DNA from 4 places in the Sporosarcina sp. QA0331 genome. Region 1 is predicted to be linked to each of the others. Evidence: riboswitches for the same ligand, from Rfam matches in the RefSeq annotation. Region 1 holds a riboswitch; each other region holds the start of a gene.
The links. A riboswitch is a leader RNA that binds a small molecule or an ion and turns the genes downstream of it on or off. The one in region 1 is predicted to bind S-adenosylmethionine.
Positions count from the first base shown of each region.

Region 2: it holds a riboswitch for S-adenosylmethionine, as region 1 does, so the genes downstream of both, metA (homoserine O-acetyltransferase MetA) here and AC0L13_RS15650 (methionine biosynthesis PLP-dependent protein) in region 1, are expected to answer to the same signal.
Region 3: it holds a riboswitch for S-adenosylmethionine, as region 1 does, so the genes downstream of both, AC0L13_RS18900 (bifunctional homocysteine S-methyltransferase/methylenetetrahydrofolate reductase) here and AC0L13_RS15650 (methionine biosynthesis PLP-dependent protein) in region 1, are expected to answer to the same signal.
Region 4: it holds a riboswitch for S-adenosylmethionine, as region 1 does, so the genes downstream of both, metK (methionine adenosyltransferase) here and AC0L13_RS15650 (methionine biosynthesis PLP-dependent protein) in region 1, are expected to answer to the same signal.

Region 1 is NZ_CM147850.1:3,085,869-3,093,876, reverse strand. It holds gene AC0L13_RS15665 (mandelate racemase/muconate lactonizing enzyme family protein) at 1-1,066, shown strand, start outside; gene AC0L13_RS15660 (YfcC family protein) at 1,127-2,539, shown strand; gene AC0L13_RS15655 (M20 metallopeptidase family protein) at 2,559-3,737, shown strand; gene AC0L13_RS15650 (methionine biosynthesis PLP-dependent protein) at 3,836-4,978, opposite strand; SAM riboswitch class I at 5,050-5,156, opposite strand; gene AC0L13_RS15645 (DMT family transporter) at 5,297-5,632, shown strand; gene AC0L13_RS15640 (DMT family transporter) at 5,634-5,948, shown strand; gene AC0L13_RS15635 (MATE family efflux transporter) at 5,961-7,298, shown strand; gene AC0L13_RS15630 (nicotinate phosphoribosyltransferase) at 7,390-8,008, shown strand, end outside.
Region 2 is NZ_CM147850.1:1,207,662-1,215,669, forward strand. It holds gene AC0L13_RS05750 (AbrB/MazE/SpoVT family DNA-binding domain-containing protein) at 1-149, opposite strand, end outside; gene AC0L13_RS05755 (YitT family protein) at 345-1,202, shown strand; SAM riboswitch class I at 1,258-1,365, shown strand; gene metA (homoserine O-acetyltransferase MetA) at 1,561-2,469, shown strand; gene AC0L13_RS05765 (YetF domain-containing protein) at 2,575-3,288, shown strand; gene AC0L13_RS05770 (TetR/AcrR family transcriptional regulator) at 3,409-3,981, shown strand; gene AC0L13_RS05775 (DMT family transporter) at 4,071-4,412, shown strand; gene AC0L13_RS05780 (DMT family transporter) at 4,412-4,726, shown strand; gene AC0L13_RS05785 (NUDIX hydrolase) at 4,903-5,346, shown strand; gene AC0L13_RS05790 (hypothetical protein) at 5,407-5,784, shown strand; gene AC0L13_RS05795 (hypothetical protein) at 5,853-6,491, shown strand; gene AC0L13_RS05800 (DUF3977 family protein) at 6,749-6,985, shown strand; gene AC0L13_RS05805 (hypothetical protein) at 7,429-7,674, shown strand; gene AC0L13_RS05810 (hypothetical protein) at 7,643-8,008, shown strand, end outside.
Region 3 is NZ_CM147850.1:3,701,702-3,709,709, forward strand. It holds gene AC0L13_RS18865 (UvrB/UvrC motif-containing protein) at 1-489, opposite strand, end outside; gene AC0L13_RS18870 (CtsR family transcriptional regulator) at 518-988, opposite strand; gene AC0L13_RS18875 (hypothetical protein) at 1,603-3,279, opposite strand; gene AC0L13_RS18880 (hypothetical protein) at 3,422-4,126, shown strand; gene bioB (biotin synthase BioB) at 4,165-5,169, opposite strand; gene AC0L13_RS18890 (biotin transporter BioY) at 5,166-5,762, opposite strand; gene AC0L13_RS18895 (histidine kinase) at 5,898-6,083, opposite strand; SAM riboswitch class I at 6,198-6,304, shown strand; gene AC0L13_RS18900 (bifunctional homocysteine S-methyltransferase/methylenetetrahydrofolate reductase) at 6,418-8,008, shown strand, end outside.
Region 4 is NZ_CM147850.1:2,558,745-2,566,752, reverse strand. It holds gene AC0L13_RS12900 (alpha/beta hydrolase family protein) at 1-359, shown strand, start outside; gene AC0L13_RS12895 (amidohydrolase) at 402-1,586, opposite strand; gene AC0L13_RS12890 (MFS transporter) at 1,600-2,985, opposite strand; gene pckA (phosphoenolpyruvate carboxykinase (ATP)) at 3,134-4,720, opposite strand; SAM riboswitch class I at 4,892-5,009, shown strand; gene metK (methionine adenosyltransferase) at 5,196-6,398, shown strand; gene AC0L13_RS12875 (gamma carbonic anhydrase) at 6,707-7,219, opposite strand; gene AC0L13_RS12870 (alpha/beta fold hydrolase) at 7,301-8,008, shown strand, end outside.

The sequences.
Region 1 (8,008 bases):
GCAACCGTTTACAATCGCATACGAAACCTATACGGATATGCCATCGGTCATTGTAAAAGTATTGACGGAAAGCGGAATGATCGGTTTCGGAGAAGCTGTGCCAGATCAGCATGTAACCGGGGAAACATTGGAAAGTACCTATACGAATCTTGTACACTATTTGGCTCCCGCCGTTTTGGGAGAAAATCCTTTTGATATGGAACGGATTCATCACAAAATGGACGAAGTGCTGTATGGAATGCCAACAGCAAAAGCGGCGATTGATATTGCTTGCTATGATCTGATGGGGAAAATCGCAAACCAGCCTGTCTATAATCTGTTGGGAGGCACGTTCTATCCTTCATTGACAATTCCTCATGTCATTGGAATTGATACGCCTGGTGTAATGGCGAAAGAGGCAATAAAAGCCGTTGGTCAAGGATTTGATCAGTTGAAGGTGAAGGTAGGAACGGATGCCGAATTGGATATTCGGCGTGTTAGGACCATCCGTGATGCCATAGGAACGAAAATCCGACTCCGGGTAGATGCCAACCAAGGATGGCGAACAAGCTCGCGAGCTATTGCCATATTGAAAGAGCTGGAAGATTGCAAGTTGGACTGGATTGAACAGCCTGTTATAGCAAAGGATCTTATAGCTCTGGCAGAAGTCGGGAGGATGTCCAAAGTGCCTGTCATGGCAGATGAAGGAATCCATACCTATAAGGAATTGCGGGAAATCATCTCGCTTCAGGCAGCCGATTTCATCAATATCAAATTAATGAAATGCGGGGGAGTCTATCCTGCATTAAAGCTAGTGAACCAAGCAGAAATGGCAGGTATTGAATGCATTATCGGTTCTATGATAGAGTCGTCGATTGCGACAGCAGCAGGTGCACATCTCGCTATCGCCAAGAAAAACATCATCGCGAACGAAATGGCAGGACCATTGATTTTCTCTAAAGATATTTCACCCTTGGACTACGAGAGGAACCATTTGTATCTAAGGGATTTTCCTGGTCTTGGGTTGACCATAGATGAAAGGATAGTGGACGAACTCCTTGTAGCTACTGAAACGATAGGTGAATGATTTTGGGGTTATTGGGACCGTTTACAAGTGAAATGATTAAAAGAAAAGGGGTTGGGAGAAATGGCTACGATTACGGAAGGACCAAAGAATAAAAAGAGATTTGAAGCGCCGCATCCGTTCGTCATCCTATTTGCCGTCATTGTCATTATGGCGTTGATAACTTACATAGTGCCTGCCGGGGAATATGATCGTGTAACAAATGATCAAGGGCAAACGTATGTGGTTGACGGATCGTATCATCTCATAGAGGCGAGTCCGACAAGTCTAATGGGGATTTTTAAGGCGGTCCATAGTGGAATGGTACAAAGTGCGCCGATTATATTTTTCATCTTCATCGTTGGTGGAGCGTTCAATGTATTCAGGGAAACAAAATCGATCGAAGGTGCTTTCGGAAGTATATCGGATAAGATGAAAGGTAAAGAGATGTACCTTATTCCTGTTATCATGTTGTTCTTTGGATTGACAGGCGCAGCGGCAGGAATGTTCGAAGAAACGCTGCCTTTCATTCTCATTATGGTACCCTTGGCAATCATGATGGGTTTCGATTCGCTTGTCGGAGCTGGAATGGTTATCATCGGGGTGGCTTCTGGATTCACAGCAGCTTTCATGAATCCGTTTACGATTGGAGTTGCGCAAGGAATTGCTGAATTGCCGATCTTTTCGGGAATGGGGCTGCGGATCGTTTTTTGGTTCATTTATATGGCAGTTGCCATCGCATTTGTAATGCTATATGCCTGGAAAGTAAAGAAGGATCCTACAAAAAGCCTTGTTTACAATGAAGATAAAAATAGAAATATCGATATGGAACAGCTCAATCAGCATTCCCTATCTAAAAAGCAAGGGATCACATTAGGTGTATTAGGCGCTACATTGATTGTGCTTGCGCTTGGTGTCGTAAAGCTTGGTTGGTTCATCCCGGAAATTTCTGCATTATTCATCGTCATGGCACTTGTCATCGGTTTGATAAACGGCATGGGGATCAATGGAACAACGAAATCATTCGTTAGAGGGTGTGAAGAGCTCGTTGTAGGGGCGCTCGTCATCGGCTTTGCATATGGTGCGTTAGTCATTATGCAGGACAGCAATACGATTGATACGGTCCTATACGGAATTACGAATCTCGTTTCACATTTGCCATCAAGTTTTACTGCAATCGGTATGTATGTTATGCAATGCTTGCTAAATATTATCGTAACATCAGGCAGTGGACAAGCGGCACTAAGTATGCCGATCATGACACCATTATCGGATTTGCTTGGAGTAAGCAGGCAAACAGCCGTCTTGGCATTTCAAATGGGCGACGGACTAACAAATATCTTTACCCCTACTAGCGGTTTGCTGTTAGCGTCGCTAGCAATGGCAGGCATTTCGTTCGCAAAGTGGTTTAAATGGATCTGGCCGCTCATCTTGATTCAATTTATACTTGGAGCTGTTTTTGTAACGATTGCGCATGTTTTTGTTTGGACTGTTTAATAGTTGAGGAGGCTTTCTAATGTTAGAAAAATTATATGATCGGTACGATGAACTATTCCCAGAGTTAGTCGACATACGGAGACATTTCCATATGCACCCTGAACTTTCGCATCATGAGGTGGAAACACCTAAGAAGGTCGCAGAGTATTTGATTAATTTAGGGCTTGAAGTTCGGACGGAAGTTGGGGGAAGAGGAGTAGTCGGGTATTTGCGTGGAGGAAAACCAGGCAGGACAGTGGCCTTACGCGCAGACTTCGATGCTTTGCCTATTCAGGATGAAAAGGAAGTTGACTATAAATCTACCGTCCCAGGCGTCATGCATGCTTGTGGACATGATTTGCACACAGCAGCATTGCTAGGTGTCGCTAAAGTATTATCGGAAGTGAAAGAAGAGATTGCGGGAACAGTCGTTTTTCTTCACCAATTCGCCGAAGAGACTACACCGGGAGGCGCGAAATTCATGATCGAGGATGGATGCCTCGAGGGCGTTGATGTTGTCTATGGTGCACACGTCATGTCGCATGAACCCATCGGCATGGTAAATGTAATTGAGGAATATGCCTCATCTGCACAAGATGATTTTGAGATTACGATTTTTGGTAAAGGGGGACATGGTTCATCCCCCCATGAAACTATCGATCCATTAGTGACAGGAAGTCAATTGGTTGTTAATCTGCAACAGATCGTCAGCAGAAGAGTTAGTCCGCAGAAGGCTGCTGTGGTAACAGTCGGCTCTTTTCAAAGCGGACAGGCAAACAACATTATCCCTGACCGTGCGGTTATTAAGGGAACGGTAAGAACTTACGATGAAAACGTGCGTGATGTAATTGAAAACGCTTTGAAACTTATTACAAAATCGACATGCGAGGCGGCAGGTACTACATATTCTATTGATTACAAAAGGGATTGTCCTTCAATTTATAACGATTCCGAAGAGACGAAACGGGTGGAAAATGTCGCAATCCGTATTTTCGGTGAAGATAAGGTTCGTCATGGCGAGCCGATGATGGGCAGTGAGGACTTTGCGTATTATCAAAGAGTGGTTAAAGGGAGCTATTTCATTGTTGGCGGCGGAAATCCCGATGTAAATGCAGTCTACCCGCACCATCACCCAAAATTCGATGTGGATGAACGTTCCATTCAATCTATTGGTAAAGTTTTTATAGGTACTGTTTTTGATTTTTTGAATGAAAATTAATTGTTTCTAAATGGTTCTTTATATAGTAGAAAAGTTAAACAGCGGCTTTAGCTAAAGCCGCTGTTTTTCACGATCATATTACATACGCGTTTCCTACATTATTTCAGTACTTCATGGAGGTTGGTGCTTCCCACAGCTGCGTTCAATGCTTGTTTCAAGTCAGCAATTAAATCTGTAGCCTCTTCCAATCCGACCGAGAAGCGCAATAGCCGTTTATCGACACCGCGTTTTTCACGCTCTTCTTCAGGAATATCCGCATGGGTTTGCGTCGTCGGATATGTGATCAAGCTTTCGACGCCTCCGAGACTTTCGGCAAATGTGATCAGGCGTAGATTTTGCAAGAACGGATCAACCCAATCACTTTCTCGCAGCCTGAATGAAATCATACCGCCTTTCCCTGCATACAGAACATCATCGATAAGTGGTTCGTTTTCCAAATAAGTGACGAGCTCCTTCGCATTCGCATCATGTTGCTTCATTCGTACATGCAAAGTTTTCAAGCCGCGGATGACAAGCCATGAATCGAATGGAGAAAGAGTCGCGCCCATCGCATTATGATTGTCGCCTAAACGCTTGGATAACTCTTCTCCTTTAGCAACGACGAGTCCTGCAAGCACGTCATTATGGCCGCCGATATATTTCGTTGCGCTATGAATGACAATATCAGCCCCAAGATCAATCGGACGTTGGTAATAAGGCGTCAAAAACGTATTGTCGACGATGACCAGCAAGCTGTGCTTTCTTGCAAGCTCTACATATTGTTCGATATCGATTTCGAGCATGAGCGGGTTTGTCGGCGTTTCGATGAAAATCGCTTTTGTGTTTTCAGTAATCAGCTTTTCGGTTTCCTCGACGTTGTCAAAAGAAGAATAGGAAGTTTGGATATTATACAGAGCCTCATATTGATCAAATAAACGGAAGGTGCCGCCGTATAGGTCGTCGGGAGCGATTAGTTCATCTCCAGATTTGAATAGGGACATGACGAGCTGGATTGCCGCCATGCCCGAGCTACACGCATATCCGCGGTCACCGTTTTCAAGGTTGGCGATGCCTTCTTCAAGAATCGTCCGAGTAGGGTTTTTCGTACGTGTATAGTCAAAGCCAGTGGAAAGCCCTAATCCGTCATGCTTGTACGCTGTCGAAAAATGAAGGGGAGGATTGACCGCTCCCGTTCTTGGATCGCTCTGATTTCCTAGTTGTACCAATTTCGTGTTGATGCTCTGCTTCGTCAAATTGTCCATCTCCTTTGTGTATGAAAAAAAGAGGCCTCTCTGAATAAGAAGAGGGCCTCCAACGATGGTTGAAATCAATCTTCTTATCTTCAAGACGTTCTACGCCTTTTGGAATTAGCACCATACCAAAATCGGGCTGGTTGCTGAGACTTCATCGGGCCAATCCCTCCGTCTCTCGTGATAAGAATCAAAATATAGTATTGTTAGAAAAAAGATTTATCTAAAGTTATCATGCTTCTCACAAGATTGCAAGAAGTTTTGGAAATGAATGTCCATTGCCGTTTGTTATAATGGTGGGTGTTGAATGAATGAGAAGGAGGATTTCCATTGGCTTGGCTTTATGTTTTATTGGCAGCGATCGTTGAGATTTTTTGGGTGATTGGACTTCGTTATTCCGACAATGCACTCGAATGGACGGGAACCGTCATTGCTATCATCATCAGTTTTTACGCAATTATTAAAGCGTGCGAGAAATTGCCGTCAGGGACGGTGTATGCGGTATTTACCGGTTCCGGAGCGGCGGCTATTGTCCTTATAGACTTTCTGTTTTTCCATGCGGAGTTTTCTTTTACAAAGGTGATTTTTATCGCGATTATTATCATAGGAGTGATCGGAATCAAAATGACGACGGTCGAATCCGAAGAGCCGGAAGGGGGCGAATGAGATGGCATGGGTATATTTGGTTTTAGCTAGTTTCGGGGAGATTTTTGGCGTTATGGCCATCAATCTGTATTTGCAGAAAAGATCGTTGCCCCGTCTGCTGCTCATTGTCGGAACGTTTTCGGTCGGATTTTGGTTTTTGTCACTCGCAATGCGCGATATTCCGATGGGGACGGCCTATGCGATTTGGACCGGTCTTGGTGCGGCGGGTGCTGTCCTGATGGGCATTTTGTTTTTCAAGGAAGCGGCCGGATGGAAACGGATTTTATTCCTTTGTTTGATCATCGGAGGAGCGGTAGGGTTGAAAGTATTTGGGTAAAGGGGGAGCGCTATGGCGAAGCAGTATGATTTTACAGAAGGCCCGCTGGCGAAACAGCTGATTTTTTATTCGGCTCCAATCATTTTAACGAATCTACTGCAAGTGTCTTATCAATTTATCGACAGTTTGTGGGTCGGAAATCTAATTGGCGCCAATGCGCTCGGGGCGGTTGCGATTTCAGGCACAGTCGTTTTCACCGTCCTTTCCTTTGTCATCGGACTGAATAACGCGGCACTAACGATTCTGTCTCAGCAAAAGGGCAAAGGAAGCGAGACGGGATTGCGCAATTATTTGAACGCATTCGTCGTTATGCTTGCGATCATGTCCGTAGTGCTGAGCTTTGCGGGTTTCTTTCTGGCGAAGCCGATTTTAGCATTGCTAGGAACACCCGAATCGATGATTGACATGGCTACATCTTATTTGCGTGTTAACTTTTTCGGCATCCTGTTTCTTTTCGGATATAACTTCATCAACACAGTGTTCCGGTCTGTCGGCGATTCGAAGACACCCATCTATTTCGTATTGACTGCCGTCCTTTTGAATACAGTGCTGGATCCGATTTTCATCGCCGTCTTTGGATGGGGCGTCGAAGGGGCAGCAATCGCGACGATCTTGTCTCAAGGGGTCGCATTTGCGACAGGGGCCATTTATTCCGTTCGAAAGAAATTGGTGCCTTTTTCAAAACCGCATTGGCCAGCTAAGAGGGAAGTACTTGATATTTTGAAATTGGGCATACCGGCAGGCTTGCAAATGAGCGTCGTTTCAGCCGGAGTTATGGCCATCATGAGTGTCGTCGCTTCTTTTGGCCCGGCGGTTGTTGCAGGGTACGGGGCGGCTCAACGGCTCGACAGTTTAATCATGTTGCCGGCGCAAGCGATCGGGACGGCTGTAAATAGTATGGCGGGTCAAAATATCGGGGCTGGAAAGTGGGACCGAGTCCATCGAATTGCTTTCATCGGCTTTCTTTATAATGTTGGCATCATGTTCGCCATCGCCGGGCTTATCTTCGCTTTTGCGGGTGTCGGAATCCGCCTTTTCATAAATGATGCAGAAGCTGTCCGTTTTGGAACGGACTATTTGAAGATGATTGCATTATTCTATCCTTTTTTAGGTATCAATTTTGTGTTGAACGGTGCAGTTCGTGCATCCGGGGCAATGTTCCAAGTGCTTGTGCTCAATATTATCTCGTTTTGGATTTTAAGATATCCTGTCACTTACTTCTTGTCGGGCTTCATGGGCGAGAAAGGGATCGCTGTTGGGATCGGCATCAGCTTTGTCATAAGCAGCATCGTCGCATTTCTTTATTACCGGTTCGGAAAGTGGAAGCAAGCTGAAGTTTTTGGGGATTGAATCGATTTATTCGAATGTTAATTCCCGTCGAATTAAGGGTAAATAGTGTATACTGTTACTATCAGAAGAATTCGGAAGAAGGAGTTTTGGCATGAGCTCGAAATATGCAGATGACAGTTTGGCACTACATACAGATCTTTATCAAATTAATATGATGGAATCGTATTGGGCGGATGGAATTCATGAACGGAAAGCGGTATTTGAGCTGTACTTCAGAAATTTGCCATTCGGTAACGGCTATGCGATCTTTGCGGGGCTTGAGCGGATCCTCGACTATTTGAAGGGATTCCATTTCAGCGAAAGTGATTTGATCTATTTGAAGGAAGAGCTTGGCTACCAAGATGACTTCCTAGACTATTTAAAGGATATCCGTTTCACGGGCGATGTTTATTCGATGAAGGAAGGGGAACTTGTATTTGCAAATGAACCGATCCTTCGCGTGGAGTCAACGTTGGCGGAAGCTCAGCTGATCGAGACTGCGCTTCTCAATATCGTCAATTTCCAGACGCTCATCGCAACGAAGGCGAGCCGCATTAAGCAAGTCGTCAAAGATGAAGTCGTCATGGAGTTCGGAAGCCGGCGCGCGCATGAAATGGATGCGGCGGTTTGGGGAGCACGAGCAGCAGTCATTGGAGGGGTAGAGGCGACGAGCAATGTGCGTGCTGGAAAGCGATTTGGCATTCCGGTTGCTGGCACACATGCCCATTCGA
Region 2 (8,008 bases), 1.9 Mb from region 1:
ACCACATATTTTCGAAGAATGATCATATCATCGTCAACAAAGATTTCCATTGGTGCACCTTTTTCGAGCTTCAATGTATTTCTTAATTCTTTTGGGATTACAATCCGGCCAAGATGGTCGACTTTCCTGACAATACCTAAACTTCGCATAGTATCCTCCCTGACATTATGTTTTTGTGTACTTTTGTCTACAATTATACCAGTTAATTAGAAAAATACAAAAAAATGAATATACTCTCTTCTAGTCTCCTATTCTCTCTATTCCTCTTATCTATGCTTTAAAACGTTTCTGAACAACGTTTTTTCTGATAGAATAGTTAAGTCTTTTAAGAAAGGAGAACAATTATGTCATTCATCCAGAGAAAGTCGGTTGTTTTCGACTATGTCCAAATCATTATCGGAGCGACTTTGGTCGGTCTTTCGTTCAATATATTTTTATTGCCATCGCGCATTGCGGCGGGCGGCATTTCTGGTGTCAGTACGATCCTCTATGAATTATTCGGATACAATCCCGCATACGTCCAATGGCTTATTAATATCCCACTTATCGTTGTCGGGTTATTGCTTGCAGGAAAGGAATTCAGTGCAAAGACGATTGTCGGTACTTTTTTCGTACCATTTGTCATCTATTTGACGCACGGACTCCATTTGAATGTTGATAATCCGCTACTTAGTTCTATTTACGGCGGTATCATGCTCGGAATTGGACTGGGGATAGTGTATAGGGGGAATGGATCGACAGGAGGCACTGCCTTAATTGCCCAACTACTGAAAAAGTATACGGGCATTTCAAGCGGGTTTTCCCAATTGATTGTTGATGGGATTGTCGTTGTCACATCCGCTTTCGTATTCAATTTTGAACTTGCATTATACGCGCTTATGTCGATTTACGTAACGAGCAAAGTAATCGATTTCGTCCAACTGCAAACTTCACCGACAAAGCTCGTTCTCATCATTACGGAAAATGAAGAGAAAATCCAATCGGTCATTCAAAATGAAATTGACCGGGGTTTGACGAAAGTGAAGTCGACGGGAGGATATTCGAATGACGAGAAAACAATGATCTTTTGCGTCGTGGAACAGTCAGAAGCCGTCTACTTGAAAAAATTGCTTCAAACCGCGGAACCGTCGTCATTTGTCATTTTCTTGAACGCTTCAGAAATATTAGGACTTGGTTTTTCAAAAGCGAAAATTCATCGATGATAAAAAATCAGTATACAATTCGGATAATGATGATATAATAGTTTCAATTGAATATTTCTTATCAAGAGAAGCTGAGGGATTTGGCCCGATGAAGCTTCAGCAACCTCTGCGTCCGCAGGAAGGTGCTACCTCCAACAAGATGTTAAATCTTGAGAGATAAGAACGGAGAAGTTTTAAGCGAATCCTCGTTCCTATCTTATGGAACGGGGTTTTTTTAACGTCTAGACTTCGGGCGCCGTAGGCTTGGGTCATAAGTCAAAGCTGCTTTGTGGCAAAAAGCGCCACGCCGCATCTTCGCCTTATGCCTGTCGCCTATTGGCAGGCGCCCTGCGCTTTTGAATAATAAGGGGGAGACGAAATGCCAATCAATATACCTGAACATTTACCGGCACGCGAGTTGTTGAAAGAAGAGAGGATTTTCGTAATGGATGAAGGGCGGGCGACAACACAGGATATCCGCCCGTTAAATATTCTTATTTTGAATTTAATGCCAGAAAAAGAAAAAACAGAGCTTCAGCTGCTTCGACTGCTCGGCAATACGCCGCTGCAAGTGAATGTTATGTTTTTAAATACCGCAACGTATGAATCAAAAAATGTAAGCAAAAATCATTTGGACTCTTTCTATACAACATTCGAACACATCAAAAATAGACGTTATGATGGATTGATCATAACTGGAGCGCCGATTGAACATCTTGCGTTCGAGGATGTCGTTTACTGGGATGAATTAAAACAAATTATGGATTGGTCCAAAACAAATATCACTTCGACACTACATATTTGCTGGGGCGCACAAGCTGCCCTTTATCATCATTACGGTATCGATAAATTTGAATTGCCAAAAAAGCTATCGGGCATTTATAGTCATCAATTGACCGATCCGACTGTCGAATTGGCACGTGGCTTTAACGATCTGTTCTATGCACCCCATTCGCGGTATACGTCAGTGTCAATCGAGGAGATCGAGCAAGAGCAAGACCTTCAATTATTGGCAGTTTCAGAAGAAGCCGGCGCATTCATCATCCTTTCAAAGGACGGCAAACAGATCATGATTACGGGACATTTGGAATATGACGCATGCACGCTCGGCGAAGAATATGAGAGGGATCTAAAAAAAGGGATCGAAATTGAAATTCCTGAAAACTATTTCCCAGATGACAATCCAAAAAAGCAGCCATTGAATACATGGCGCTCCCATACACATCTTCTTTTCTCAAACTGGTTGAATTATTACGTGTATCAAGCGACACCGTTTGAATGGGAATAATATTTATAAGCAAAGCAGGGATTTTAGCGATTCCTGCTTTGCTTTTTTAATGCTGTATATTTTAATAGTTCAATCACACACTAGCTCTAGTGGAGGTGTGAACAGATGATTTCAGACGCAATTGAAAATATGGATTTTTGGGAAATGCTTTTTAGAACAACTTTTGCTTTTATCATTCTTATGATACTCGCCAGATTGATGGGGAAAAAACAGATTTCCCAGCTAACATTTTTCCATTACGTTACAGGTATTACAATAGGATCCATTGCTGCCGAGATATCTGCTCAATCAGAAACCCCTTTTTTAAATGGGGCAGTTGCGATGATTTGGTGGGCTTTATTAACGATATTCGTGAACTTATTAACGATGAAATCGAAAAAAGCGAGAATCATATTCGATGATCAGCCTACGATTATAATCCATAGAGGAAAAATAAGTGAACAAGGGATGAAGAAAGCCCGCCTCACATTGAATGATCTGAATATGATGCTCCGCGAGCAAAGTATTTTTACGGTCACAGACGTGAACTATGCCATTCTCGAAACGAACGGGCAATTAAGTGTCATGAAAAAAGCGAGCCAGGAAGCCGCTACCCGCAAAGATGTTAAAGCGCCTGGCCAAGAGCCAAAGTATATCCCGACAGAAATCATTTCGGACGGGAAATTGATCAAAGAAAACTTGACCGAGCTGAGCCTAACAGAAGAATGGGTATATGAGCAACTAAAGAAAAATGGAATCGGTAAAGTGGAACAAGTGTATTATGCGGAAATCCTTAAAGACGGAAGCCTCCATATCGATCAGCGAACAGAAGAAAAATAATTCAAGCTATAATCGTATTTAAAAACCGGGGGCTAAAATGTCTTCATGCCCCCGACTGTTAGTATTTCTATATATATGGTATAATGACTGACAGTCATTCAGTGGAAGGGTGGACGGCAATTGGATAAGAAAGAAAGAATCATAAAAGCGGCTATTGAAGTTTTTCGTGAGCAAGGCATCGAGAAGACAAAGATATCCGATATCGTGAAAGTGGCAGGGATTGCGCAAGGAACGTTCTATTTATATTTCCCATCGAAGTTGTCACTCATGCCAGCAATCGCTGAAGTCATGGTCGAAAAAACATTGGAGATTGTGATTGACAGAGTGTCGGATGATGCATCATTTCCAAAACAGATGGAGCAGCTCGTCGACGCAATTTTCGAAGTGAGTAAAGAATACCATGAAATTCAAGCACTCATATACTCAGGATTGGCATCAACGGAGCATCTGAAAAATTGGGAAACGGTTTACGCCCCATTTTACCAGTGGGTGAGTGATGGTCTCCAGCAAGCGATTGACGAAGGAGTAATCCGGAATTCCGTTAATCCCGACAGGACAGCTAGACTTGTCATCGGCCTAGTTGAATCTGCTGCTGAACAAATTTATTTATACGATACAGACAAAGAACACGAAGCGATCATCCAAAAGAACGAAGTGAAGAATTTTTTGAAACATGCCCTTGCCATTGACTAAATGGTTATCGGCTGGAAGTTATTATTACTAGGCAACTCGTCATCATTTAAAATGAATGACAGTCAGTCATTGAGTCAGGAGTTATTTATATGAACAAATCTTGGATTTATGTAGCGCTAACTAGTTTTTTTGAATTGGTTTGGATATTTGGTTTTAACATTGCATCTGAATGGTGGCATTGGGTTCCGATCATTGTTTTCATTGTTTTCGATTTTCAATTCCTGGCAAAAGCTTGTGAAAACCTTCCTACAGGCACCGTATATGCAATATTTGCAGCGGTAGGAACTGTAGGAACAGCTTTGATGGATGTTTTCTTATTCGGCGAAACGCTTGGAGTAGGCAAACTATTTTTCATTGTGATCTTAGTCATAGGAGTTATCGGATTAAAAATTGCTGATAATGCGGATGAAAAGAAAGGAATTGTGAAGTGATGGGTTGGTTATTTGTAAGTGTTGCAGCGATAAGCGAGTTTGTCGGCGTTGTCGGGTTGAATAAATATAGCGAACAAAAGACGTTCTTGAACGCGATTCTATTCGGCGGCGGCTTTGGATCAGCGTTCGTGTTTCTTTATATGTCTTTTAATTATTTACAAGTAAGCACAGCATATGCTGTATGGATAGGCATCGGAACAGCTGGCGCTGTGCTTATCAATATGCTGTTCTTCGGTGAATCAAAAAGCAAAGGACGTATCGCGAGCCTGCTTCTCATTATTATCGGTGTTGTCGGATTGAAAGCTTTATCATAAACTCTTGATATGTGAATGTAGAAAGGGGGAAGCGACTTGAAATATAAGTTGCTTCCCTCTTTTATTATGTCAAAGTAACTAGTAAGTTATATGTCAATATAATACAATTAGATAAAGTGTATATTTTTTTTACTTTCGAACAATTAATGACGGATCTGTATTCAAAGGAGAAGACGATGAACTATATCCAAGAGCTTAGAAGTATTATTGGAACGAAACCGATTATTGCACCCGGTTCAGCAATAACTGTGATGAATAATGAAAATGAATTATTACTGCAATTACGGTCAGACACACTCGATTGGGGAATTCCTGGCGGAGGTATGGAGTTGGGGGATAGCTTTGAAGAGACAGCTAAAAAAGAATTGTATGAAGAAACCGGGCTTATAGCAAACCAATTAGAAATAATAGGCGTAGCTTCAGGCAAGGAATTTTATTATAAATTTCCTCATGGAGACGAGATTTACAATGCAACTGTCATATTCAAAGCTGGCGATGTAACAGGAACATTAGAAAAAGATGAAGAGGGTTTGGAGATCGGTTATTTTCCATTAGATACATTGCCTGACTTAAACTACACTACCGAAAAAATATTGGAGAAGATTGAGTACTTGAAGTAGGCAATACACCAGACGAACTAATGCTTAATGAAAAGGAGAGTTGCGAGGGGGAGGGGTGTTATGTTCAGTGAGAAAAAGAAGTTGAAAGATATTATTATTTTCTTAGTAGCAGTCTTACTAATCAACGGTGGGTTTTTGTATTATATCCATTTCTACACACCTAAAAATTCACTTGAATTATATCAAGATATTAATTCTGCGGACAGTATGGAAGAGGTGCAACAATTATTCTTAGACGGTTATGAACCAAATATTTCAGAAGATGATTTAACATATATCCAAGATCATACGGCTAATAGAGTAGGGCAGTTTACACTCTTCGAGTACAATGCAAAGTCATATGTAATTATGACGTCTCCCAGAACTAAAAAGTTAAAGGTTCTCGCTGTGGAAGAATTGCCTGAAGATATTAGAGTATTCTTTTCGGAACTTAATTGAGAATTTGCTCGACTTATGGGCAGCGATAATTGAATATAGTTGTAAGGAAATTGTATGGAAGTACCTATATGAAACTGAATTTAAATGGAGGAGTCATGTTAACTTCTACAATAATCCTTGGTTGGATAGGAGTATTAATATTTTTGATTATTATCTCTACATTTAAGAAGATGGCAAAAAGTAATGAATATGCTTTCTTGCATCTCTTAATGGCACTTATGTATGCAATGTGGCTTCCTTTGCCACTGGCGCTGCATCTTTTATTAGGTTCAGACACTTTGTTAGTGGGTACGATCTTTGGTTTAGCCTATTTATTTATGTTGGTTATATCAATGGCACTTCAAACGGGTCATATTGCATTTATAAATAAGCACAACGAGGAACATTTGATACCAGAAAAACATGCAGAATATATGATGGCAACATTGACTAACCCATTTGAAAGTTTAATAGGCGTTTTAAAATGTTTATGGGCCATATTTTTAGCAATTTCCTTCTGGGAAAATGGCGAGATTTTGATGGTGAGTATCATGCTCTTATTTGGTTTGTTCATTTTTTATTATTTGTTTATCACGATAGACGCCAGTTTAATGAAGCGGGTGAAACTGTTTTCCAAAGTGAAGCCTGATATAGTTTTAGTCAACCTTGAAATTTTAATCTTTTTTATTATTTTGATGTGCTACGTCACTCTCGGGGCTTTGAATTAAGGTTAAATTGGTTGGCCAGTAGTTACTTATGAATGGATTGAAAATGATAAATTCTTGATTGAATCGTTCGATTTTGAGGTGATTAAGAATTGGTAAGCTTCAACTACAATGAAAACACGTAAGATTGAAGTCTTAATAAGCAAAGTAAAGCGGTTAGACTCTTTGATTGAAGGAGAATACGGGGAGGGGTAGATTTATATACAATTCATACTTGAACAATCGGTCATAGTTTAGAAGAAATGAAGAGAGTTGATTGTTTGAAATTCATTGAGTTTGGGATAGGAAATACTTGGCTTGTCAGGACGGAGATAGAGTTAGCAGATGGGACTGAATATGAGGAAAAAGGAATAGTTGGACCCATCCAATGTCATTCTATATATTTTAGAGTTTGGATCGGGAGGACTGTTCTTATCTTTGATTCAAAGGAAGGTTTTATAAGAAGTAAGAAATCGCGAAAAGCCATTAAATTAATTATAGGCGTAGTCAGTAGTTAAAACTATGTTGTTTTGGACTGATATTGCCTTTGGGAAGTCTGTTTTGAGAGGGAAGTGAAATTGATAATGTGGATATTCCTAATGCCTATTCTAGCGCTTTTAACTCTTGGTCTGCTGGTTGATTGGAGAAGCAAAAGAAATAGGAACATTCATCAGGAAACCATTAACCCAGATACAAAAATAGAAGAAAGTTTGAATTACACAATAGAAGGTGACCGAAATTCACCGCAGGGTTATTTATAAACGTTTAATAAAAAGGGCGGCAATTGGCTGCGCTTTTATTTTTGGTTTTGGAAGAACCAGGGCGAATCACGACAAAGCAAGTAAAAAGACGATGGGAGGAGATAGTGGCAGTCTATCTTTAAAGAGCATGGTTAGCTATTTAACAAAGCTCATCATTCATTCCTTATAGGGAAATAATAAGCAATAAGGAGTGAAAATAAATGAAAAAATTCTTTATAGCCATATTCGTCACGCTTTTATTTTGTCAAACTGAAGTAGCGCTTGCAGTTCAAAGGGTTGTTACCTCATACATTATCTCCGATGTATGGTATGAAAACATTTTTCTTATTGCAGATAAAACAGATACAATGACGACTAAAAACTTTACTGTCCAAGTAGGTGATGAATTATTTTACAACTTCCCTAATTGGAGTAATGAAAAATTCAAACCTAAATATATTTTATGAGGATATTAATACTGATGAATTAAAAGATATTATTGTTGTGCTGATTTCGGGTGCGGGGTCTGGAATATCCACTAAAGAAATTCATGTATTAAATCAACTGCAAGATCCATACAGAAGATACAACGAGGTTCCAGTCGAATCTGTTACAGATGCCGTAAGACGGCTTGTAAAGATGGAGCAAACAGGGGATGAAATTTCAATCGTGATTGGTAAAAAGGAATATGAAGTGGATTATACTAAATTCAATTACTATACTCCGATCAATTTACCTCAAATAGGAGCAATCGAGGAGTATATACCTGAAAATGGAGTCCTTTACGGCTATACTGCTGTA
Region 3 (8,008 bases), 620 kb from region 1:
CAATGCGGCGGCATCCTCAAACCGTTCCTCCTCGATCGCTTCCTGCATTTTCAGCCTGATTTCCTCGACTTTCTTTTTCAAAGCAAATCGTTCATTGAAGGAGACCGGTATTTTTCCGACGTGCGTCGTATGCCCGTTATGGAGCTTGCTGAAAACTCGTGGCAAATACTCCCTGAACGAGTCATAACACGTTGGACAACCGAATTTGCCGATATCGAGGAATTTCCTGAACGTTAATTGGCAGTCGGGGCATGTTGGTCCTTCCGGCGTACTTTCCCTTGACTGCTGAAAAGGCTGCATTGATTCACTTCCACCAAACCAGTGGGAAAGGAATTGTTGGATCGACAACGGTTCCTGATTCGGGTCAAAATGAAACATTTGTGTTTGGAACGCACATTTCTCACATAGATGACGTTCCGTAGACCCGCCCATGCCTTCCTGGGTGAAGATCACAGAAGCCGGTCGTTCTTTGCAATTATCGCATAGCATATTTTGCACCTCGTATTCGTCGAATTCTCTATTCAAGCTGTTTATAGATCAGGGTCGTTAGCATCGCCTGCAAAATCCGCGCCCGGATAAGATCGCGCTCCGGTAGTGGGTAGTAGAGCGTCGTCCGGTCCACCGCAGCTAAAATGAGCCTAGACTCCCTCTCCGAAATGACTTCTTCGTTCAACAGCCTGTAGATGATTCCTTCAGCCATTGCATATGTCGCGCCATGTTGTATTCCTTCTAAAATATGTTCAAGTAATTCCTTATGCGAATTCGTCTGGACGCGATAAATCCGGATGTATCCACCGCCTCCGCGCTTTGATTCGACTGCGTATCCGCGTTCGACGGTGAAGCGGGTGTTGATGACATAATTGATTTGCGAAGGTACGCATTGAAATTTTTCCGCGACTTCACTCCGTTTGATTTCCACAGTCCCGCTATCTTCTTTTTCGATAATCGCCTTTAAATACCCTTCAATAATGTCAGAAATGTTTCGCATGATGTCACCTCTTTTCTCTCGGTGCTAAGCCATTGACTTTGACTATCTTTGACTTAATTGTACATGAAAATACATCTTGCGTGCAATTTATATGCAAATTAACAGAAAAAGTTGATTTTCGCTTCAGGCGGACGCGGGCGTCCCTGCTCGTAATGCTACGCTTTTACTCGAAAAAGCCGTTCTTCGTAACGGCTTTCGCAGGAGTCGCCGCCTTTCGCTTCAATTAACAGCTAGTAAATTTGTCAGCTGTTAATGTTTAAGGTTTAAAAAATAGGGTAATAAGGTAGTTGAGGATTTTGTCTGACCTCTTCTTCCTCTTCGTGGGTTCTGTTCGAAAGGGTGGTCCGTAACAGTTGAGGCAAACGGCTGTTATTTTCGCATAGGTGCAGTCTGCCCTTTTGAACAAACTCCTTACACCCTTTCCCAATAATAAATTGCCAGAAAAGCTCATAATCCGTCGTAAAAGTTCATAAATCGCTAGAAATGTCCATAAAACGTTGTAAAAGTCCATAACCCGAAGTAGACGCGCATAAACGCTACGAACGGCTCATAATTCGGCGTAATCGCTCATAAACGTATAAAGGCAGCCTCCGATATTTCGGAAGCTGCCTTTTTTATTCAATCGTAGCGTTTTTTAGTTCCTTAACCGGCAGGAAGAGCTCGCCCGTTTCGTAATAGGTGATGGCAAGGTGGTCTCCTTCCTGAATGTAGATTGCCAATGGAACAGATTCTGTGGAAACGATATAGTTCTGTCCGTCGTCGGCAAGGATCGACACAATTGTGGCGTCGCCAGCGCGTTCCTTATAGACCCTAACGACGTTGACAGACGCTTTTCCTTCCTCGGCGTTCGAGTTGCCGTCGACTGTGCTTCCGCCCCGTTGCAAGGCTGTTTTGTAAAGCCTCAATGCTTCATTCGGTGAATTGGCGTATACGGAGATTTCTGGGTTTGCTGCCGAAACGATGAAGTAATTTTGCAGGAAGCCGTTTGAGTCAAGAACCGGCGTCAACCAGCTCGCTTCCCCGTAAAAGTTATAGAGCACCGGCATTTCTCCGGTCCATTTCTTCTCGATAAATTTCTTTTCGATAATTTGAAGCGTACCTTGCGAGTCCATATACGACTCTTCCAGATTACCGGTATAGTAAGTCGCTTCGCCCGTGCGGCCATCCGTCAATGCATAGCCAAGCATCGAGTCGACGCCTTCTTTCGGGCTTGTGAAATCAGTGAAATAATACATATGGCCATTTTCATCGAACACCGGACTGACATTCGACTCCGTCCCTTCATCTGAAGGCAGCTTCACATCCTTCTTCCCGACGACTGAATTCCAGAATCCGTGGACGTATTTTCCGAAGTAGCTGTTTTGCAAGCTGACCGCTTCGGGTGAAACCGCCCCATCGATAAATTCAGGGACGTTCGAAAGCGGATATTGGCTCACTTCACCCGTACCCGGATCTACCATGACGACCCCTTGGACATCAAAACCGTTTCTCGCTGTAATGAATTCCCCATAGGAACGTATATAATGTGGTTTTCCATCATCATCAATTTCAAGCTGCACATCACCATAAAAGATGAGATCCGGCACCGCCATCCGCATATGTCGCTCCACTTGTTTGTGGAAGTACGATGAAGGTGTATAAGCCATTTCTGTTTTCACGAACTTCGGATTGTCTGCCGAATCGGTCGCGCTCATCGTGAAGTAGCCAGGTGTCGTCTTCCCATTCATCCATTTGAAGAATCCCGAAAACTCGACAGGCGCGATATAGACAAACTTTCCATCCACTTTTTGAATCTGCAAGTTGCCAAGCTCATAATAACTCGTATTCGGCACTTGGCCGAATGCTTTCTTCATTTTATTTCGAGCAAATTTTGGTGGTACACTTGCAGGCGTCTTCGTTTCATCAAACGCCTTAATTTCCACTTGTTGATCCATTTCGACCGCTTTATATTTTTGATTTGCATTGAATAGCGGCGCACTAAGGATGAACGCACTTCCCGCTAACGCAGCCAATAACAGGACAATTTTGGCGCTTCGTTCCTTCCCAGTTGCAAGCACGACTCCCGCTACAGTTACGACAAGGAATAACGCCCACAACGACGTCCAATTCCTATCCAGATTCGTGACGTAATAAAGGGCGAATGTGAGAACCGCCATGAGCACTACGGTTGCTGACAATGCACCAATTCGATTAAAGGCTGGCTTCCCTTCTTTAGAAACCGACGTGAACGGCACGATCACCATCGCGGAAACGATACCGACGACAATTGAAAATAGCAGTAAATTTATCATGTGAACACTCTTTTCTATTAAAAATTAATCTCCCCTAACTATACGGATGAAGCAGCGAAACGATTCATCTTTTTGACCAAGTTTTTGAATCCTACCGCCCCGAACTTCCGTACAAGATATGAGAGAAAGGAGTTGAGTTATTATGCAGACGAATGTTTTTAGCACCGATAAGCTGCCAGGCAAAATGTCAGCAGCTAAAAAAGTTTATTATTATCTAGCCCTTATCGGCTTCGGAGCGTTTGGCATCGTTCTATTATACTTGGCCGTAGATACATTTTTGGATGGAGAGTGGCTACTGGCAGCCCTGCTCGGCGGCATTTCCCTATTCATCGGATGGATATGCATTCAACTTCTAAAGCTGCCCCGGCAAAAAGGGCCGACAACGTTCACAAAGGTGGAGGAACGAGATGGCTACACACTTTATTTCGCCAATGAGTGGACCGGCGAAACGAAATCCATCACTTTCCGCTACGACCAAATAACCGATCTGCTTATCGGCCTATGGACGAATCCCGGGTTCAAAGGAAGGAAAAACGATTATATCGGAGCACGTCTTCTTTATCGATATCGAGAGGAAAATGGGAATATGAAATATTCCGAGACGGTCATCATCAGTGAGCCATCGCTGGAAGAATGGGTTAAAACGATTAAGGAACATCAACTTCCTGCACGAATAACGAACAGAAACATTTCCACAGTAACAGAAGCTCAGTTTGACGACATGCTCGAAACGATTGAAGCAATACCTTTTGACGGTTCGATTTCGGTGAAGGAGTATTTCATGCAGCAAGAGGACTTTTCTTTATGGCAGCCGCCATCAATGAAAAAGGGCAACCCACCAAGTTGAGACTCATCAACTTGAAGGATCGCCCTTTACTAATATAATCAATTCGTAACCGGTTGTTTCACCAACGGCGCCATGTCGATTTCAAATCCAAGGTCCTCGAGCATTTGCCGGTCCCGGTCACTTTCCTGACCGGCCGTCGTCAAATAGTCTCCAACAAATATTGAATTTGCAGGATAGAGGCCGAATGGCTGAAGTGAGCGCAAATTCACTTCACGTCCACCCGAAATCCTGATTTCCTTAGTCGGATTCATAAAGCGGAACAAGCAAAGCACTTTTAAGCAATAGCGCGGCGTCAGCTCATTCGTTCCTTCGAGGGGCGTCCCATCCACCGCATGTAAGAAGTTCACAGGAATCGAATCGGCATCCATCGCATGCAAGCTGCGCGCCATCGCGATAACGTCTTCCTTCGTCTCCCGCATGCCGATAATCACGCCTGAACAAGGCGAGATCCCTGCTTCCTTCGCCAGTTCCACCGTATTCACACGGTCGTCATACGTGTGAGACGTCGTTATGCTTTTATGATGCGCGGCAGATGTATTGATGTTGTGGTTATACCTATCGACGCCAGCTTCTTTCAAACGTTTTGCCTGTTCAGGTTTCAAGATGCCCAAACAAGCGCATACAGTCATATTGCTATGCTTCGCCTTAATTTCCTTGACGGAATCAATGACGATTTCAAGCTCCCGGTTGACCGGTCCCCTCCCGCTTGCAACGATACAATACGTACCCGCATTCAAGGACACCGCCCGTTCTGCACCCGCCACAATTTCTTCCTGCTTCATCATTGCGTATTTTTCAATTGGTGCTTTTGATACGATCGACTGTGCACAATATCCACAGTTTTCCGGGCATAAGCCGGATTTGGTGTTAATGATCATGTTGAGTTTCACTTTATTCCCGAAATAACGCTTTCGAATTTTATAGGACGCATGCAGCAATGGAAGCAGCTCATCGTCCGGGCTATCCAGAATTGTACGTGCTTCTACGTTTGATAAGACATCACCTGCAAGAACACGGTCTGCCAACTCCTCATAGTTCGTCAACGCGTACGCCTCACTTTCAACACCTTATACATCCGGTGGCCGAAAATCCCAGCTAAAATCGCCAGAAGTATGTCTTTCGGCAACGGCGGTACCATCCAGATCCAAGCCACCTTATAGGTGAAGGCGTCAGGCGCCGCAGCCCAAAGTTTATAAGCGGCATACATCCAATTCGTTCCGAACAGATAATTCACACTCATACCAACCAAAGCGGCAATGACATAGCTCTGCAAACTTCCGTTCCTCTCAACAATTTTCCCCGCAATATACGCAACGAATATGAACGAGACGACGAAGCCAAAGGTCGGTACTAGAATGAAGCCGAACCCGCCTTGGAATTTTGAAAAAATAGGCGCCCCCGCCAAGCCGACGATCATATAGACCGTCATCGCAGTTGCCCCAAGCCGGCTACCGAGCAGAAGTCCCGCCAACACGGCGAAAAATGTTTGTAAAGTGATCGGCACCCCACCAATTACTAGAAATGGGACGAACGTAGTAATATTTGCCCCGATCATCATCAATGCCGCAAACATCCCACAGTAGACGAGACTGAGCGCACTCATCCCGCTTTTCGTTTTCACTGAAGCTGTTGTCATAATCCACCTCGTAATTTGAGTTATCTACTATAGAATATAAGTTAACTCAAAATGTGTCAACTTCATTTTCAATTAAGTTAACCTAAATCAAATAAATAAAAAAACCGACAGCATGAGTCGCTATCGATTTCTGTATTAACGCTTCTTGTCTTCACTTTTCGGAAATAAAAAATGGGCAATCAAGCCGCTTAAGATAGCTGCACCTACCGTAATCCACACTCTTGACATCCCCGGCACTTCTTGATGATCCTTATGGAGCATCCACCATGAAATTCCAGCGACAAGGAGTGCAATCGGAATGGAAAATTTGAAGATCCTCAACGAATTCACCTTCTACTTTTTGTTCATACGCCTATTCTATCACAATTCACCTATTGACGTAGCAGACATTTAACGATATGATGTTTTAAATTATTCAAACAACTGCATATCAAATTCTTATCAAGAGAAGCTGAGGGACTGGCCCGTCGAAGCTTCAGCAACCAGCCGTTTTCGGTCAGGTGCTAATTCCAGCGGGTTCATTTCGGCCTGACAGATGAGAAGGAGCGAGATTTCACTTGTAAAGCCTTCTTTTTTAGCGAAGGCTTTTTTATTTTTCATTGCTGTCGAAATTTTTTGTATAAGAATATGCAGAGTTGAAGAGAGGATGATTCTGATGAGATTGCTTGATCGGTTGAAAGATTATGTACTAGTGGCAGATGGCGCAATGGGGACGCTGCTTTATTCATATGGCATTGACTTTAGTTATGAGGAATTGAACGTTGAAAAGCCGGAAATCATTGAGAAGATCCATCGAGAGTATATCGACGCGGGGGCGGATGTGATTCAGACGAATACATATGGCGCCAATTCCCTTAAGCTCGCCCGCTACGGTTTAGAGCACCGAGTGAAGGAATTCAACGAGGCAGCGATTCAGATTGCAAAGCGTGCAGCAACTCCTGGCAATCAATATGTGCTCGGGACAATCGGAGGACTGCGCGGCATCCGGAAAAGCGACGCTTCTATCGCCGAAGTGTTGACGATGATGCGCGAACAGGCAGATGTTTTGCTTTCCGGCGATCCCGACGGACTGTTGTTGGAAACATATTATGATTTTGAAGAGCTATCGGCCGTCGTCACTGAATTGCGAAAGCTGACGGATATTCCACTCATTGCACAAGTGGCAATGGATGAGCCCGGCATCTTGCAAAATGGGATGAATCTGAATGATGCCCTTCACCAATTGGAATCAATAGGTGCAGATATTGTCGGCGTTAATTGCCGGCTAGGCCCGTACCATACGATTCAAGCTTTTGAAAAAGTGACAATTCCAGAGCGGGCATTCTTATCAGCAGCCCCGAATGCAAGCTTGCTCGACGTCGAGGAAGGCCGGATCGTCTACGCGTCTGAAGCAGACTATTTCGGTCGTGCAGCAACGTTTCTTCGTGAAGAGGGTGTACGTCTCATCGGCGGATGCTGCGGAACTACGCCGAAACATATTGCAGCTGCGAAAAAGCAATTGGCGGGATTGCCGCCGATAACGGAAAAGACCGTCACGCCACAAAAGCCAATCGTCATCCGGGAAGCGGAGCCTGCAAAACACGAACCGCTTCACATAAAAGCGAAGACAGAGCGAACGGTCATCGTAGAGCTCGACACCCCTCGCCATTTGGAAACCGAGCAGTACTTCGAAGGAGCGAATAAATTATATGCAGCCGGTGTAGATGCCGTCACAATGGCGGACAATTCCCTTGCCTCCCCTCGCATTAGCAACATGGCGATGGGCTCAATTTTGAAGCATGAGCATCACGTACGGCCGCTTGTCCACTTGACGTGTCGCGACCATAACTTGATCGGTTTGCAATCTCATTTGATGGGGCTTGATGCACTAGGAATCCATGACATCCTTGCTGTTACTGGCGACCCGACGAAGGTTGGCGACTTCCCAGGCGCTACAAGCGTCTATGATGTATCAAGCATGGAGCTGTTGCAGCTTATTAAACAATTGAACGAAGGAATTTCCTTCACAGGCAAGCCGCTTCGCAAAAAAGCGAAATTCTCGGTCGCCGCTGCATTTAATCCGAATGTCCGTGTTCTAGACCGTGCCGTTCAGCGGCTTGAAAAGAAAATTGAATGTGGGGCCGATTATTTCATTACCCAGCCCGTCTATACAAAAGAGAAAATCGTCGACATTTACGAAGCGACGAAGCATTTGGATACACCGATTTTCATCGGCATCATGCCGCTTACGAATATAAGGAATGCGG
Region 4 (8,008 bases), 530 kb from region 1:
TTGTAACATGGGCCGGTGTCTCGGATGTTATTTTTACATATAATGAACGGGAAGATATGCGCCGCATGATGAAGAGGGTCATTGGCGGCACGCCGAATAGTATGCCCGATGCATACAGAGAGCGCACGGCGTTATTCAAGGTGGATGAAATTGATGCTCCCATTTTGATCATACACGGGATGAAGGATGATAATGTTTCATTTGAACAGGCAATCTTACTTGAAGATGCTTTACGTGATAAAGATAAAGAGTACGACACTTGGTACTTCCCTGAGTATACTCATTACTTTCCGCCAGCTCATAATGCACAAATCGTCAGGGATTTATGTCATTGGATGAGACAGCAGGGGAATGAATAAGATCAATAAAAAAACAACCGTCATGGTTGTTTTTTTGTGGCTTTATTCACCCTGAATACTGCAAACTACTTGTCCAACGGCTTTAGCAGCAACAAGTAGTGCGTCTTCGTCGATATCGAATTTGGGATGATGATTGAAATATGGTTTTTCAACTCCTTTAGGAGTGCAGCCGATATAAAAGAAACAAGCCGGGAATCTTTCAGCATAGTATGCAAAATCTTCGGAAGGAGCCATTGGTGGTACTTCTTTTACCTCTGTTATTTCTTTCACATTTGCATTTATCAATGCTACAGCCACTTTTTCAGTCAGCTCAGGATTATTGTATAGTGGAGGATAATCTGGTGTGTATGTAAGGTCGCATTGTACATCGAACTCCGCTTCTAGTCCTTTGGCTAGGCGTTTGAGTTCCCGTTCGATCGTTTCTTGCGTTTCAACCGTCATATAACGAATATCCCCTTCAAGCACTACACTGTCTTTAATGACATTAAATGTGCCTGCTCCATCGAACGATCCAATTGTAATGACCCCAATGTCAAAAGGGCTAAGTCTACGACTAATAATTGTTTGAACTGCTGTGACAAAGTGAGCTCCTGCAACAATGGCATCATTCGCCAAATGAGGGGAGGAACCGTGTCCGCCTCTGCCTTGTATTTTTAGTTTCATATAAGCCCGTCCATTGAAAGCATAGCCTTTGTTGAAACCTACCATTCCAGCTGAAGCAATTGGCAATAGGTGAATGCCATACACTTCATCCAAATCATCCAGCACTCCGGATTCGATAATGCTTTTTGCCCCGCCTGGAGGAACCTCTTCAGCATGTTGATGAATGATTTTTATCGTCCCGGCTAATTCCGATTTCAGTTGGATTAAACAATCCGCCAGTATTAGCATATAGGCTGTATGTCCATCATGTCCGCAAGCATGCATGACCCCTTCATTTTTCGACTTGAAAGGAACTGGTGTTTCTTCAACGATTGGCAAAGCATCAAAATCTGCACGCAATCCAATTGTTTTACCGGGTTTTCCGCCTTTAATTGTAACGATAATTCCGTATCCATTTCCAACGTTCGTTTGAATTCCGACATCCTTGCCTTTGTAGAAGTCGGCTATATACTGAGCTGTTTTTTCTTCTTTAAATGACAGCTCGGGGTATTCATGCAAGTGGCGGCGGATTTCAATCATTTCATTTTTACGGTCGTCAAGCATGTTCATTAATTTATCTTTCACGATATCCACTCCCTTAATTAGCTTCGCTTTTCCCGGCATTATTAGGAACCATAAAGATGATTGATAATAATGCGATTCCGGCGAAAATGACATTGGCGATAATGCCTCCGGTAGCTGCAGTGTCAACACCGCTACTTTCTGATAGCATAGCATATACTGTCGCTGAGATTGCGACTCCAAAAGCTGAACCGAGAGAACTTGCCATTTTATAAATTCCAGAAGCGGCGCCTATTTTCTCGTCCGGCGCGTTCGATACAGCAGTGTCTGTAGATGGTGTTGCATAAATACCTAAACCTAATCCGAACAAAGCGAAACCAATAAAAACAACGACAGTATAAGCAACATCCGGTAAGAAAGTTAAGCCCATCACTCCAACGCCAATCAACGTCAAAATCGTACCCCAAAGCATCGGTTTTTTCGCACCGATTCTTTGAAGAATCTTTTCACCTACACGAATCATAGCAAGTACGGCAACTAAATAACCGATAGAGAGCATCCCCGATTGGAATGATGTAAATCCTCTACCTTCCTGTACATACGTATTCGCGACGACTAGCGTTCCGGCGACAGCATTGAGTAAAAAGTTAGAGACAGTTGCACCAGTATACGGAGCATTTTTAAACAATTTGAAATCAATCAATGCGTTTTCTTTACCGTTCTCGACTTTAATAAACGCAATAGCACCAATAATTGCAACGGCTATCAATACGGCTGTTATCCAGTTTGTCCATCCGATTTCATCACCTTGTGTAATGAATATATTTAACGCAAGCATTGTAATGATAAATACAATAAGTCCGCCAATATCGAATTTGGAATTACCTGTTTGTTTCGCTTTACTTTCCGGTGTGTCTTTTATGAGCCACAATGCAAGAATTGCAAAGATAATGGAGAAGATAAAAATCCATTTCCATCCCATATATGTTGCGATCGCACCGCCTAATAAGGAACAGACACCTGAACCTCCCCAAGAACCAATCGACCAATAACTGAGCGCACGTTGTCGTTCTGCCCCTTCAAAATAGTCTTTCACTAAAGCGATTGTTGAAGGCATAATACATGCGGCTGATAATCCTTGAATGATCCGGCCGATAATGAGTAGTAGTGAGCCGTTTGTTAACACTAAGCAAAGTGAGCCGATAATGCTTAGAATGAGACCGATATTTGTTAGTTTCTTTCGTCCGAATTTATCGGCAAGCCCACCTGCTGCTACAATAAAAATACCCGAGAAAAGTGCAGTTAAACTAATGGCAATGTTCAATGTCCCTGAAGAGACACCTAAATCAGTTTGTACTGCTGGAACGACGTTCACCATTGCTTGGGCGAACAACCAAAACGTCAGGACTCCAAATACGATTCCTGTTATTAATTTATTCGTACCTTTATAAGCAGTTGTCATATTTAGCTCTCCTTTTTGTAAGTCCTCAGTTCATTGTTTGCAGGCGGACTGATTCTATGCATGCAGATACTTATGAGGGGAGAGATACTATTTGCAAAATAATAAAAAGATCCTGATGCAATTTGCACCAGGATCTTCTTTTATTGTATTATGCGTTTGGTCCGCCTTTTTGAGTGATTTCTTCAGAAACATGACCGAATTTCTTGAAGTTCTCACGGAAAAGGTCCGCCAACTCTTTCGCTTTTTGATCATAAGCCGCTGGATCGCTCCAAGCGTTACGAGGGTTCAATACTTCAGTCGGTACACCGTCAATTGCTTTTGGCATAGCAAGGCCGAAAATTGCATTCTCTTCGTATTCCACATCGTTCAATTCGCCAGCGATTGCTGCACGGACCATTGTACGTGTATGTTTCAAAGACATACGATGACCTACGCCGTAAACTCCACCAGTCCATCCTGTGTTGACAAGGAAGACTTGTGCATCATGTTCGTCGATTTTCTTCCCTAGCATTTCTGCGTAGACCGTTGCAGGCAATGGGAGGAAAGGGGCACCAAAGCATGTAGAGAATGTCGCTTCCGGTGAAGTGACGCCGCGCTCAGTTCCTGCTAGCTTCGAAGTGAAGCCGCTTAGGAAGTGATACATCGCTTGTTCCTTCGTTAATTTGGAGATTGGAGGCAATACGCCGAATGCATCCGCTGTTAAGAAGACAATTGCTTTCGGATGTCCCGCAACAGATGGCATCACGATGTTTTCGATATTATGGATCGGGTACGCTGCACGTGTATTTTCAGTCAATGAATTATCGTCGTAATCCGGCTTGCGTGTCTTTTCATCCAAGACGACGTTTTCCAAGACCGAACCGAAACGGATCGCTCCGTAAATTTCAGGTTCTTTCTCTTGTGAGAGATTAATCGTTTTCGCGTAGCATCCGCCTTCGATGTTGAATACACCGTTTGCGGACCAGCCATGCTCATCATCACCAATTAACTTGCGGTTAGCATCTGCGGAAAGCGTCGTTTTTCCTGTTCCGGAAAGACCGAAGAATAAAGCGACATCTCCTTCTTCGCCAACGTTTGCAGAGCAGTGCATGGATAGGATTCCGCGCTCTGGGAGCAAGTAGTTCATAACGGAGAAAATAGATTTTTTCATTTCTCCCGCATATTCCGTACCGCCAATCAACACAATACGCTTCTCAAGTGATACAATGATGAAGGTTTCGGATTTCGTTCCGTCTACTGCCGGATCTGCTTTAAATGTCGGAGCAGCGATAACCGTGAATTGAGCTTCATGCGTTTTCAATTCTTCCTCAGTAGGGCGAATGAAAAGATTGTTTACGAATAAGTTTTGCCATGCGAATTCATTGATGACTTGGATGGACAGCTGAGATGCTTTATCTGCCCCAGCAAATCCTTTGAATACGAATAGCTCTTCTTTAGCTTTTAAATGATTTAGGACTTTCTTATATAATGAATCAAAGATTTCAGGTGAAATCGGGCGGTTCACTTTGCCCCAGTCGATTTTGTCTTTTGAAGATTCTTCTTCGACAATATACTTATCCTCAGGAGAACGGCCAGTATACTTTCCTGTCTCCGCAGTAAGTGCGCCATCTGCAGAAAGTTTCGCTTCTCCACGGGAAGTTGCTTTTTCAACCAGTTCCGCCACTGAAGGCTGTATGTTTACGTTGTTGCCTGAAAGTAACTCGTGTAATCCGTTTTCAATTTTAGCTGAAATCATTTTAAGTACCGTCCTTTGCATGTAATCCCAGTTGGTGGGTTTCATCACATTTCGTAAATAGTATAACACATTTAGAATAATAATCTATACTAATTCAAAACTCAAGCAAATATGCATAAAAATGTTTGACAAAGTACAAACTTTTTCGTAGGATTATTTATTGAACGGATACTCTTATCCCGAGCTGGCGGAGGGACAGGCCCTATGAAGCCCGGCAACCTGCGTGGACCATTTTGGCCGCGAGAAGGTGCCAAACCTGGAGCAAGGTGAATTCCTTGGACGATAAGAGTGAAAGGTGCTGCTTTTGAAATTATGCCTTTCCTCATGTATATTTACGTGAGCGAAGGGCTTTTTTATTGAATGAATTAAGCCCTTAATCCTTGTGTATGTTGACGTCGACTCTCTAGGCGCTGAACTTACTGGGACAATTAGAGTACCGTATCAATATTTGCAAGCTTTTAAGGAGGAAATGACAATGACAAATCGCCGATTGTTCACTTCAGAATCGGTAACTGAAGGCCATCCGGATAAAATGTGCGATCAGATTTCTGACGCCATTTTGGATGCCATCTTAGAGGAAGATCCGAATGCACGTGTAGCCTGTGAAACGACAATTACGACAGGACTCGTTTTGGTCATCGGAGAAATTACGACAACAACTTATGTAGACATACCGAAAGTCGTACGGGACACAGTGAAGGAAATTGGCTATACACGCGCTAAGTTCGGATTCGACTGGGAGACGTCATCCGTATTGACGTCCATCGATGAACAATCTCCTGACATCGCGGCAAGTGTCGATCAGGCCCTTGAAGCACGTGAAGGGACAATGACGGATGAAGAGCTCGAAGCGATCGGAGCAGGAGACCAAGGGCTAATGTTCGGATATGCTTGCAATGAAACACCTGAGCTTATGCCGATGCCGATCAGCTTATCCCATAAGCTTTCACGCAGACTTGCGCAAGTGAGAAAAGATGAAACTCTTGAGTATTTGCGCCCCGATGGAAAAACACAAGTGACAGTAGAGTATGATGAGAACAACCGTCCTGTAAGAATAGATACGATTGTCATTTCGACTCAACATCATCCTGATATTACACTTGAACAAATTCAACAAGACATTAAAGAACATGTCATTTACCCAGTTGTGCCAGCAGAGTTGTTAGATGAAGAAACAAAATACTTCATCAACCCATCTGGCCGTTTCGTCATCGGCGGACCACAAGGGGATGCAGGCTTGACAGGTCGGAAGATCATCGTTGACACATATGGCGGCTACGCGCGTCACGGTGGCGGAGCATTCTCCGGTAAAGATGCGACGAAAGTGGACCGTTCAGCATCATATGCTGCGCGCTACGTAGCGAAAAATATCGTTGCTGCAGGACTTGCAGATCGTTGTGAAGTTCAATTGGCTTATGCAATCGGTGTTGCAAAACCTGTTTCAATTTCAATTGATACGTTCGGAACAGGCAAACTCGAGGAAAGCAAGCTAGCGGAAATCGTGCGCGAACTATTCGATCTACGCCCTGCCGGTATTATTAAAATGCTTGACCTTCGCCGTCCGATTTACAAACAAACAGCGGCATATGGCCATTTTGGACGTACCGATGTGGAACTCCCTTGGGAGCAGACGGACAAAGCGGAAGATTTGATAGTGAAAGCTGGATTGACTCTTTAATATCTATAATGAAATCAGCAGCACTTCATCGGATACTCGATGAGTACTGCTGATTTTTGTTTAGCCAACAGAGTAAGGAATCTAAGAATCATTAATTTCTCAAAGCGACATTGTTTAACAGATGAAGGAACCTAACGAGAGTCATAGCGTTTATAATAGTAATAAAAAGTGAGGATGGGATTCTATAATGGCTATTAGTTTATGGTTGTTCCTATTAGTTGGCTTTGTTGCTTTGATCATAGTTGCAGGCATTATCATATTACTCGTTTCAAATAAATAAAGATGCTGCCCAATTGGACAGCACCCTTTCATTTTTGCATCTCTTTATAAATCCTGCCTTTTTCAACATAGCTGTTCAAAACACGTTTCATCTCCGCTCGATCTTCATCATTCAATTCGCGGACGACTTTTGCAGGGGAGCCGAAAGCCAAACAGCCAGGCGGTATTTTCTTACCGGGCGGGACGAGGCTGCCTGCACCGATGAAAGCTCCTTCGCCGATTTCGGCTCCGTCCAAAATGATTGATCCCATACCGATGAGTGCACCTTTGCGGACAATACAACTATGTAAAAGAGCTTTATGGCCGACCGTAACATCGTCTTCGATGAGCAATGTATTGCCTGGACTCTGATGAAGGCAGCTTAAATCTTGGATGCTCACTCGCTCGCCGATAATCGTCGGGGCGACATCTCCTCGGATGACCGTATTGAACCAAATGGAACTGTTTGCCCCGATCGTCACATCGCCAGTGATCGTTGCATACTCCGCAACGTAGACGGATGGGTCGATTTGTGGTGACTTTCCGTTGTAAGGATAAATCATGAACGTCTCTCCTTTTCTAAAAATCATGTATAATTTATCGTATCATAAAACTTTCATTAACATAAAGGGGAGGTGAGTGCCATGTGGAAATGGGAAGCAGAAGGGCAGCCGAAAGCAGTAATTGCGATTGTCCATAATGCTTACGAACATCATCGGCGCTATGCGTGGCTCATCCAAAAGCTTCGGAACGGAGGATTCCATGTCGTTACAACCGATTTGCCAGGTCATGGTTCTGAAAGCGGGAGAAGGCTCCATGACGAACCATTCGAATCGTATGTGGAACATGTAAGAAAAATGATCGATATTGCACTGCAGGATAATTTGCCATTATTCGTACTGGGACATGGCCTTGGCGCTACACTTGTCATGCATATTCTGCAACGTGAGAAACCGGAATGCGCAGGCTTTATTTTCAGTTCCCCTTGGCTCTCCATAAAACATCAGCCATCCAAGTTCTCAGGAGTGCTGACGAAACTTTCAAGTTCAATGAAATTGAACCATGACATTACAATTGAATTACTGACGCGAAACTATGATATGTACATAGAGTTTCAAAATGATCGGGACTATAGTTCAGCAGTCGTCGCATCTTGGTATCGCGAGTTGCTTGCATTGATGAAATCCGTTACAAGTCATGAAGAAAGCATTTTTGACACACCGGTTCTTATCCATACAGGGGAACAAGATAAGATTACAGATGTTTCATTCGCGAAAAGATGGCTGTTGAGCCAAAATCTTTCCGAATTTCAATACAAGGAATGGAAAAGGCTTTATCATGATCTTTATCAA